DNA from 2 places in the Paenibacillus sp. FSL K6-1566 genome. Region 1 is predicted to be linked to the other one. Evidence: riboswitches for the same ligand, from Rfam matches in the RefSeq annotation. Region 1 holds a riboswitch; the other holds the start of a gene.
The links. A riboswitch is a leader RNA that binds a small molecule or an ion and turns the genes downstream of it on or off. The one in region 1 is predicted to bind thiamine pyrophosphate.
Positions count from the first base shown of each region.

Region 2: linked by a shared signal. The riboswitch ahead of tenA (thiaminase II) and the one ahead of NST08_RS02620 (ABC transporter substrate-binding protein) in region 1 are both predicted to bind thiamine pyrophosphate.

Region 1 is NZ_JBBOSR010000001.1:597,043-602,797, forward strand. Features, by position in the region: gene NST08_RS02605 (ABC transporter ATP-binding protein) at 1-822, opposite strand, end outside; gene NST08_RS02610 (ABC transporter permease) at 1,010-1,765, opposite strand; gene NST08_RS02615 (thiamine-binding protein) at 1,762-2,055, opposite strand; gene NST08_RS02620 (ABC transporter substrate-binding protein) at 2,159-3,199, opposite strand; TPP riboswitch at 3,320-3,431, opposite strand; gene NST08_RS02625 (VOC family protein) at 3,631-4,014, opposite strand; gene NST08_RS02630 (GGDEF domain-containing protein) at 4,317-5,755, shown strand, end outside.
Region 2 is NZ_JBBOSR010000001.1:1,317,095-1,322,849, forward strand. Features, by position in the region: gene NST08_RS05635 (ABC transporter substrate-binding protein) at 113-1,141, shown strand; gene NST08_RS05640 (multidrug effflux MFS transporter) at 1,395-2,582, opposite strand; TPP riboswitch at 2,805-2,908, shown strand; gene tenA (thiaminase II) at 3,338-4,042, shown strand; gene thiM (hydroxyethylthiazole kinase) at 4,190-5,041, shown strand; gene thiD (bifunctional hydroxymethylpyrimidine kinase/phosphomethylpyrimidine kinase) at 5,038-5,755, shown strand, end outside.

The DNA of each region.
Region 1 (5,755 bases):
TTTCTGCTGCTCCTGCCGCAGCACGGCTGAAATCTCGGATTTCAGCTCGATGAAGGACGGATCCAGCAGCAGATCCTCCCGGCGAGGACGGGTGAACGGAACCTCGACCCGTTTCAGAACCGAGCCGGGACGCGCGGACAGAATATAGATGCTGTCCGAGAGCAGCAGCGCCTCCTCAATATGATGGGTGATCATCAGCACCGAGCGCCGCGTGTCCTCCCATATATCGAGCAGCCAGCGCTGCATGTCGCTTCGGGTCAGGGCATCGAGCGCGCTGAACGGCTCATCGAGGCACATGACCTCCTGCGGGCTCATGAGCGCCCGCAGAAATGCCGCGCGCTGCTGCATCCCGCCTGATAGGGTATGCGGATAAGCCTGCTCGAAGCCGCCAAGCCCGGCCCGTTCCATCCAAGCGCGGGCATGGGCGCGAGCGGAAGCTTTAGAGGTCCCCCGGAGCTCCTCCGGCAGCAGGACGTTGTCCTCAATCGTCCGCCACGGGAACAAGGCCGGCTGCTGCGGCATATAAGCGATGCGGCCCTTCTCCCCGGTGACCTCCAGTCCCTCCATGAGGACCTGACCGGCATCAGGCGCAATCAATCCGCCGATGATGTGAAAGAGCGTGCTTTTTCCGCTGCCGGAAGGGCCGATGATCGATACGAATTCCCCGGGAAGCACCTTAAGCGACAGCTCCTCCAGCACATGCACTTCACTGCGCCGCTCGCGGAACACCTTGCGAATCCCCCGGACCTCCAGGGCAGGAGCGGGGGGAGCGGCTGCGCCGCCGGTCGAATTCAAGACGGAATCAGGCGCTTGCTGCGTCATATGGGCAGCCTCCCTTCTTTATTAAGATCCCTGATTTCAACCTTATCTGTAATCTGAATATGAAAGAACCATTTAAAGCTGGGAGCAGCCGCGATGCAAGAGGAACCCTGCATGTATTTGCCCCGCCTCCCGGTTCAATCGTTCAACTCATGAAGCAGAGAGCATCTATATGGCCAAGCCATGCCAATCAATGCTTCCGGTTCCAGCGGATCAGCCGTTTCTCCAGCAGGGTGATAACGCCTACCATGAGCAGGCTGAGCAGCACGATAACCAGAATGGCCACGAATACGCGATCGGTCCGGTACCCGGATTTTTGCAGCATCATATAATAGCCGATTCCCCGGTCAGACCCGATCCATTCCCCGATGACCGCCCCCATGACCGAATACGTGGCCGCGATCCGAATCCCGGAGAAGATGGATGGCAGCGCGTGCGGAAGCTCCAGCTTGGTGAAGATTTGCCACGGCGTGGCTCCCGTCATCTGCATATAATTCATCATCGTGCGGTCGGTCCGTGCCAGCCCGTCGAGGGCCGCTACGGCTACGGGGAAGAAGCAAACGAGCGTAATGACGATGACCTTCGGCAGCATGCCGAACCCGAACCAGATCATGAGGAGCGGGGCCAAGGCGATGGTCGGCACGTTCTGGCTTAAGATGAGAAGCGGATAAAGGGCTGTTTTGAGAAAAGGGACCCTGTGCAGAGCCAAAGAGAGCAGGAGTCCGATACCGGTTCCGATGGCAAATCCGATCACGGTTAACTTTAGGGTAGCCCAGGTGTGTTCCATAAGTCCCGACGCCCCGGTGATGGCTTCATGCCCGATAGCCGTCGGCGCAGGCAGAATGAATTTCTCGATATCGAACATCCAGACCGCAGCCTGCCACACGATCAAAAAGAAGAGGACCGCCACGACGGGCGGCCATATCGAGCTCCACCAGCTTTTCATGGACGGTATTTCTCCGTGAGCTTATCCATGCTGATGCCCTGCGGATGATGTGCGATTTTGACTTGGGAGATGATGCTCGGACTCCCGGCTTTCACCAGCGCATCATGCATTCGCTCCACGATGCGGAGCAGCTCGGACAGCTCGCCTTCCATCGTTGTTTCCAAAGCATGGACCTCGTATTTGACGCCGGAATCCTGGATTACCTTAATGGCTTCATCCACATAAGGGATGCTGTCTCCGCCGTCCGGCGTACGCGGAATGACTTGAATGCTCAGCAGTGTATTCGCCATGAGTCAATCGTCCTTTCGTATATGGGTTCTCATTTGCACGGCCGTTAAGCCTCATGCCGATGAGCCGCGAAGCAGCATTGCAATGCTGCGGGGAGTGCTTCTCCTATTTGTCAGGCAAAAACTCATTCGTAAACGCGCGCTCCGCGTCCAATTCCTTCTCCAGCAGCTTGCGCTCAAACATCCAGTCGGCATATCCGGACCAAACCTCGGCCTTCTGCTCGCCCCAGCGCGGCGCGTCATCTTGATAGCGCGGGCTGAGCCACTTCTGGCTTTCCAGCACCAGCTCGGCATCCAGGTCGGGAACTGCCTTCGACAGCAGTGCCGCGGCATCTTCCGGATGGTCTATCGCATATTGATAGCCTTTGGACGTTGCGCGCATGAACGCTTTGACAAGCTCCGGGTCATCCGCGATCAGCTTCTCGTTCGTTACGATGACCGGCGTATAATAATCCAGCTGTTCGGAATAATCCTTCACGTAGATCATGTCCAGCGGCTCGCCGCGAAGCTGGGCTTCAATGCCTGTCCAGGCATAGTAGATCCAGGCGAAATCAATATCCCGCTTAACCGCCGTAAAATAATCGGCGTCTCCGATGTTCACGATGTTGACCTTGTTCACATCGGCTCCATCGATCTCCATGATCGATTTCATGACGGCTTCCTCAATCGGAGAGCCCCAGCCTCCGTAGGATTTTCCTTCAAAATCGGAGGCCTTCTTGATGCCCCGATCCTTCGGTGCAGCGAATCCGGACGTATTATGCTGAATGATGGCTGCGATCGAAACCAGCGGCAGCCCCTGTGTCCGGGCGAGCGTTACGCCCTCCTGATAGCTGATGCCGAACGGTACGTTGCCGGAAGCGACCATCGCATCGGTTCCCCCGGAGCCCGGCTGTACGATTTGCACGTTCAGCCCTTCCTCCTCATAATATCCGAGCTCCTTGGCTGCATATAATCCGGTGTGGTTCGTGTTCGCCGACCAGTCCAGCATCAATTGGACATCGCGGAGCTTGGCCGGCTGTTCTCCTTCTCCGGCAGTCTCTTGCTTGCCGGGCGCGCTTCCGCCGTTCTGGCCGCTTGCCCCGCAGCCGGAAGCGACCAGAAGCAGGACGCAGGCTAGCAGCAGAGAGAGCCATGTACGTTGTTTCATCGTGTTTCTCCTCTCCTTATATGTCTTCCATTTTCCGTATTAACTTCATAACAACAACAAAAAACGCCCCGATCGTATCGGAGCGCATGACGGCGTAAGTATATACTACGGCTTATGAACAGCCGCAATCCTATGGCTTCCTACGCTGGCATTACCCAGATCAGGTATAAGGGTCAGTATCTCTATGGGATACACTCTCAGCCGGCCGATTCCAGCTCCCCCGGTATTTATGAAGTTACGGGTTATACTTCCGTTATTATAGACCTACCGGAAGCACCTGTCCAGTACGGGAACGCCCCATGCCTGAAGGCGATTTTCTACGTTCGTATAGGTCGCCGGGGTGAGTGGCTGTCCAGGCATGGAAGACCCGAATGATCCAGGCGACCCATAGGAGTCTCTATATGCGGGCGGGCAACCTTAGACCTGGCCTGTTAGCGCTGGAAAAATTCAATCCATTCGCCTTCCGGACCGTGCACGAAGAAATAGCGGTAGCCGTTGGGCAGCGTGACGATTTCCTCATCCAGATGCGGAACGTCCAGCTCTTTCACCCGTGCATATTCCGCTTCAATGTCGTCCGTGCTGACGGCAAAGTGATGCACCGTTCCCTCCGCAGGAAGGGAGTCGCTGTATCCTTGAATCAGCTCGACCTCGGTTTCATCGCTGCCGTTAAAGCCGAGGAAAGCCAGCTGGATGACACCGTTCGTGTGCGTCAGACGGTCCTTGAGCTCAAGGCCGACCACCTTCGTATAGAAAGCGATCGTTGCTTCCAGATCCCTTACGACAATGCCTACATGGTCCAATCGTCTTTGTCCCATTTTACAAGAACCCCTTCCATGAAACTATGCTAGGATATAAAACCAAAGATACGTTGATATGAAAGAATAATACTACATAAACCCCATGTGTCAAGTGGGGATTGAGTGACTACAATCCCGGGACAATTCCGCAAATAACGATTCTACGCGGCCTATATGCCTATAAATATCCAGTTGTTGGGCGCTTCTTTCTTTACTTTTCCTCGGGCTAAAAGTATGATTGGATATGGAAACGCTTTAATTCGAAAGACCTATTCATCATGAATGACCAAGCCTACCTTTTGTTTCAGGGAGGGATATGAATGAGCCCGGGTCCATCCGATTCCATATATATTCGGCTCGCGATTGGATACGCATTGATCCAATGGATATTGGCCCTGTGGATGCCGGACGCTTTATTGCTTCACCGCATCTTAGCCATTATGGCTCCGATAGCCGCATTCGCGTATTTGATCGGGGTGATTGGCAGTCGGTATGAGCAAGGCCATCTTCGCAGATTTTGGCTTCTGATTGCAGCCGGATTGGCCGGCGATGCAATAGGGCGCATCCTGTATGCGGGTGATGAATGGATTGGAGGGGTGTTTGGCGGATCCATCCGGCTGGCGGAACTGTTCTGGAGCTTGGAAGCTCTATTGTTCGCCGGTGCCCTGATTTACCTGTTCAGACGAGTGCAGGGTCCGCTGCGGGGCGCTCGGTTTACCCTGGACATCATCATTGTTGCGATTACCTTGATGACGGTGGGGTGGGAGTATCTCATTAAGCCGGAGATGGAGAGCGGGACGGATACCGTCTGGAGGTCGGCCGGAGGAGCGATGCTCTATCCGCTGTGCGGAATCGTACTGATGTTCTTTACGCTGGTCGTGTATTTTAACACTAAGCAGCTGCACAAGCGGGCGGTCATCTTCCTGTGCCTTGGTGGAAGCGCATTTGCGCTCGGGGATGTCCTTCGGATCTTTCTTGATAGTTTCATGAACATCGGAGCTGGCCTATATGTATATCCGCTGCACACCCTCTCTGCATGCTTTATCGGCTTTGCGGGTGGACAAACGCTGCCTCGAAGGGGGAGGAGATCCCTATCCGAGAAGAAGCCGTGGCCGGCAGGAACCTTGATCGTACGATATTTGCTGCCCTACAGCGTCCTTGGCGGAATGTTTGCCCTGATGGCCCATCGGTTCGGGGGATGGAGCGGTCTATTTACCGGCTTGACCCTCTGCTTCATTCTCATTTTGATCAGGCAAATCCTGATTCAGGTCGAGAATGACCGCTTGTTCGAAAGGCTGCATGTCAGCCTGCAGAAGAGTGAATCGCTCGCGCACCGCGACGATTTGACGGGCCTGTATAACCGTCGTTATTTTAACGCCAGGCTTTCGGAAGCTTTGGGCGAAGCAGATCGGGCCGGTTTCCGTGTCGGACTGCTGTATATGGACTTGAACCGTTTTAAGCGCGTGAATGACAAGTATGGGCACCGTGCGGGGGATTTGCTGATCCAGAAGGTGGCGCAGCGCCTCCATTCGCTGGAGTCAAAGGGCGTAATCGTATCCCGGCTCGGCGGCGATGAATTTACGGTTATGCTGTATCCGGCCGGAGAGGATCAGGAGCTGATCTGGATGGCGGAGGATATCTGGACGCTGCTGAGCGAGCCCTATGAGCTGGAAGGAACCGAAATTTACACCTCGCCGAGCATCGGGATTGCGGTTTACCCCGATCATGCCAAGGATGACCAGGAGCTGATCGGCCGTGC
Region 2 (5,755 bases), 720 kb from region 1:
CATTCTCAAAAAATATATTGATATTTTTGCTGGAAACCGTTATAGTTTTGAATCGGTAAGTGATAATGATTTTCAATAAAGCGGAAATGATATGAGGGGGATTACGATAGGAATGGGACAAGGAACAGCTAAGAAACCGGGCCGAAGCCTGAAATGGAGCTTGCTGGCGCTTATTATGGTTGTCATACTCGCAGGCTGCGGATCGAATGGGACGCAGAATAATGCAAGCCAGCCATCGAACGGAGAAAGCGGAACGGCTCCTGCGAATAACGGCTCCGGTGCATCCGGCGATTCGTACGAAGTGGTGCATGCGATGGGAACCGAAACGATCAAGGGCACGCCGCAAAAAGTGGTCGTCCTTACGAACGAAGGAACGGAAGCCTTGCTCGCACTGGGCGTGAAGCCGGTGGGCGCCGTTAAATCCTGGACAGGCGATCCGTGGTACCCGCATATTAAAGACCAGATGGAAGGCGTTACCGTGGTCGGCGAGGAGAGCCAGCCTAACATTGAACTGATTGCCGGACTGCAGCCTGACCTGATCATCGGCAACAAAATGCGTCAGGAGAAAGTGTATGAGCAGCTGAAGGCGATCGCGCCGACGGTATTTGCGGAGGATCTTCGCGGAGAATGGCAGAACAACTTCAAGCTCTACGCACAGGCAGTGAATAAGGTAAGCGAAGGGGAAGAGCTTCTCGCGGCGTACGACCAGCGTATTCAGGATTTCAAGGAGAAAGCCGGAAGCAAGCTGGATGAGACCGTTTCTGTGGTGCGCTTCATGGCCGGAAAGACGCGCGTTTACCATACGAACACCTTCTCGGGGGTTATTTTCGATCAGATCGGCATCGCACGTAATGAGATGACGAAGAACGCGAAGGACAATTTCGTGGACGAGATTACGAAGGAACGGCTTCCTGAGGTGGATGCCGACAGACTGTTCTACTTCACGTACGAAACCGGCGACGGCGGCGCCAACCAGACCGAGCAGGAATGGGTCAACGATCCGTTGTGGAAAAACCTGAACGTCGTTAAGAACGGTCAAGCCCATAAGGTCGATGACGCGATTTGGAACACCGCAGGTGGCATTCTGGCGGCAAACCTGATGATTGATCAGCTGTATGAATTTTACGGCTTGGAGAAATAAATCGTGTCCTGCCCCCATTTTATATAGAGAGTATGATGGGATACTAGTAAAAGCAGCCTGTTGAGTCCGCTCAACAGGCTGCTTTCGTTTGTCCATATGTCCGTTTATCTGTGTTTGACAGAATCCAGCATAACATTTTATTTCTGTGCCTGTACAATTTCAATAAAAAGAAGAAGCTGCCCCATCTTAGATAACGAAAGGGACAGCTTCTATTAATAACTTTCTTAAAGATTACTACAGTATATGCCGATTACTACCTCGGCTCATTTCCGGCAAGCCTTTTGCTCACAAAGATCATGGCAATGGACAGGCCTAGAAAATACAAAGGCATCATCATTAACGAACCATTGTGAAGAACGCTCATGCCCGTGGTGATCAGGCTGACGACAACGTAATAACCCAATCCGAAGATCGCTCCTGCAGTGCCGAGCACATCTGGATAAGACGTAAGCGCCAGACTTAGGCAATTGGGTATCGCCATTCCGATCCCGAGCAGAAGAACGAAAATACATGCTACCATAAGCACAAGATCAAAGAAGGAGACCTTGATGCCGGTAGCCGCAAGTGCTGTAAGACCAAGAGCTCCCACCATCGTAAAGAGCGTGCCAATCACGATAATTTGCTCAGCCTGGAGCCTTTTCAGCAGTCTTTTCGACAGCATGGCACCCATTATAGATGAGAGCGCAACAAAGATGCCGAAGAAACCAAACCTGCCGGGACTCATCTGAAAAAACTCAATAAAAATAAACGGGGCCTCCGCATAATAACTGAATAATATGCCGTTCGTTGCTCCAATGAGAAACCCGAATCCCCATACGTTACGGTCGAAGAGCAGACGCTTGGCAACGGATAGGGTGTTTATCTTGGAAGCAGCCGTCACTCTGGTCTCAGGCAGAGAAGTCCATGTATAGGCCCAAATGGCTGCGCTCATCAGAACGAGCGTCAAGAATACCCCTCTGAAACCTAACAATTGATCTACCCATCCGCCAATAAGAGGCCCTAGGGCAGGCGTAAACGCAAGCACTGCTGATATTTGGGCAAATACCGCATGACGCTTGGCTCCATCGATACTCTCGCGCAAAATGGTCTGCGTGACGACAGAACCGGTGCTGGCACCGAATGCCTGAACGAATCGACTCGCGAATAGCCATTCGACTGAGCCTGACAGATAACAGCCCAAGCTGCCGATCCCATAAACCAGGATGCCCCACAGCATGGCCGGCCGCCGTCCGATGGAGTCGGAAAGCCTTCCCCAGCAAAAAACGCCGAGCGCAAAACCCAGAAAGTAAATGCTGAGCGTTAGCTGGACCGCATTATTGCTAGCGCCCAATTGATGGGCAATGTCCGGTAATGAAGGTGTATATATCGTTTCACTGATCTGTGGAAAACCCACCAGGATCATGAACAACCATATGGAAGGAGTTGAGATTTTTCTTTGCACAGCTAATATCCCCCTTATCATTCAAAAATCTCAAGTTCGCTGGCAAAGAAATTACGGGATCGGGGGTTTGCACTTCGTTAGTCTTGCGAATGAAAGCATGAACGGTCACCTTTTTTTCTGGAATAAGGGGGTTAGGGGGTTATATCTACCGAGTATTGCAGCAAACACGGAAACGTTTGACACCACCGCCAAACCTATGTACAGTAATAGTCAATAGAATAGGAAGTCCACTAGGGGAGCCGTCAGCGGCTGAGACAAGAGCGTATCTTGGACCCTTTGAACCTGATCTAGTTCGTACTAGCGTAGGAAAGTGGAGCCTTCACGGATAGAGTCCTTTTTGCGCCTGCTTCTTCCGGGCAAGAGGACTATTGCTGAAGCCGCTCCGTTTTTCGGGGCGGCTTTGTTTGTCATGCTCCGAAGAACGTAAATTTTCTGCATCTTCGTTGCCCAGCACGATAGCGCACGAGTACGAGCTAGCAGCATGCAAGGTTGCCATATGCCGTGCATAAAGGGTTGGCCGTGTACATAAAGGGTTGCCGGATATACACATGTAGCCGGGTACAACGGCTGCCGGATCTGCAAAGTTTCCCGGATGCAACCGTTGCTGATATGAAAAGGATGCACGGTATGCGTAGGTTTGCGGGACATGCAATGGATGCTTGGCTGCCAATGCCAGGATTGCCCGGATTACCGGGATTGCCGGGTCGCTAGGAGGACTTCCTGCTCTTCATTTCAAGATGGAGGTGGGGAAAACCATGACGTTTACTCAAGAGCTTCGCCAGCAGGCGGACGGAATTTTCGAGGCGATCATAAACCATCCCTTCGTGCGGGGAATTGCCGCCGGGAAGCTGGACAGCGAACAGCTGATTCACTATGTGAAGCAGGACTTCGAGTATTTGAATGCCTACATTCGCATTTATGGCGTCGCCATATCCAAGTGCACGAGGCGGGAGGATATGGCGGCGTTCAACGAACAGATTGCGTTTATCCTCAACAGCGAGGTGCATCCGCATCAAAATTTCTGCTCGGTCGCGGGAGTGAACTATGAGCAGCTCCAGGGCTACCCTCTTGCCCCGTCTGCGCACCATTACATCCGTCACATGCTGACCGTTGCGCACGAGGGAACCCTCGGCGAAATTATGGCGGTCCTGCTTCCTTGTCCGTGGACGTATTATGAGATCGGCCGCAGACTGCTGGATGAAGTTAAGCCGGATCGCACCCATCCGTTCCATGAATGGATTCATTTTTACGGGAATCGAGGGGAGGATGCGGCAGGGAAGTTCCTTGGCCGTGTGGATGCGTGGGCGGAAGGAGCGACGATGAAGGAGCGCGAGCGGATGCGCGAGCATTTCATGCTGAGCTGCCAGCTGGAGTATATGTTCTGGGACATGGCTTACAAGCAGGAGGAATGGCCCGTGCCGTTCCAGCCGTTGGTCGATGCCAAGGGGTATGGGCGCTGAGCATTTGAGTTATGGGACAGACAGGGGTTACGAAAGGTCATGCATTTTGAGAATGAATCAGAATTCGGGTTGAGATGAGATTATGGGTTTCATATGTCGTATGTCATATGCCAAAAACCAAGAAAAGAATGGGAAAGGATGATGGCAATGAGCGGAAATACATGGGATTCGGAGCTTGCGGGGCTTTTAACGAAGGTGCAGCAGCAGAAGCCTCTTGTCCATAACATGACCAATGTGGTGGTTACGAATTTTACGGCCAACGGCTTATACGCGCTGGGCGCGTCGCCGGTAATGGCATTTTCCCCCGACGAGGTGGCGGATATGGCCCAAATTGCCGGAGCGCTCGTGCTCAACATCGGCACGTTGTCCCGCGAACAAGTGGATGCGATGATCATTGCCGGGCAATCTGCCAATACGCATCGCGTCCCGGTTCTCCTCGATCCGGTAGGAGCGGGGGCCACGCCGTTTCGGACCGATTCGGCCCTGCGGATCATGCGTGAAGTGAAGGTTTCCCTGGTGCGGGGCAATGCGGCCGAGGTTGCCAATCTGATCGGCGAAGTCCGGGTGATCAAGGGGGTCGATGCAGACGACTCTGCGTCCGGCGGGAACTTGGAGCTGGCGCTGCGGGCTGCACAGCGGCTAAATACGGTGGTGGCCATTACGGGAGAGGAGGACGTGATCAGCGATGGTGTTTCGGCGCGAATCATACGCGGCGGGCATGCGATGCTGACGAAAGTAACCGGAGCGGGCTGCCTGCTCACGTCCGTGCTCGGGGCCTTCGCCGCTGTGGAGCCGGATTTGCTGCTGGCGGGGACGGCTGGCCTTGCCTTCTATGGGGCAGCAGCCGCCCGCGCGGCCGAGCAAACGGCCGGACTCGGGCCGGGCAGCTTCCAGATCGCCTTCTTGGATGAGCTTGCAAAGCTCCACTCCGGTTCGCTCGAAGGGCACGCGTCGGTCCGCGAAGCGGACATCCTGACGGAAGGGAGCGTGTCCCGATGACAGACGCGCGGATTCCGAGAGCGCTGACGATTGCCGGGTCCGACAGCGGGGGCGGCGCAGGTATTCAAGCGGATCTGAAGACGTTCCAGGAGCTGGGCGTATTCGGCATGTCGGCATTGACTGCAGTAACGGTGCAGAATACATTGGGCGTCCATGGCGTCTATCCGCTCCCGCCGGAAGCGGCGGCGGAGCAGATCGAGGCGGTGGGCGGCGATATCGGCGTGGACGCCTTAAAGACCGGGATGCTGTTTCATGCGGATGTTATCCGCCTGGTCAGCGCTAAGATCCGGTCGTTTGGCTGGGAGAACGTCGTTGTCGATCCCGTGATGATCGCCAAGGGCGGTGCGGAGCTGCTGCGTACTGAAGCGGTTGATGCACTAAAGCGGGAGCTGCTTCCCTTGGCGATGGTGGTGACGCCTAATATTCCGGAGGCGGAGGTGCTGGCGGGAATGGGAATCCGCACGAGGCATGACTGCCGGGAAGCGGCTCGCCGCATCGGCGGGCTCGGTCCGCGGATCGTCATCATCAAGGGCGGTCATGGCAGCTTCGAGGAGGATGGAGATCAGGTGGTGGATCTGGTATATGACGGCACCGGCTTTACGGAACTCAGCGCCAAGCGCGTGAACACCGTTCATACGCATGGGACCGGCTGTACGTTCTCTGCAGCCATTACGGCAGGTCTGGCCCAGGGCTTGAGCGCCTTCGATGCGATTC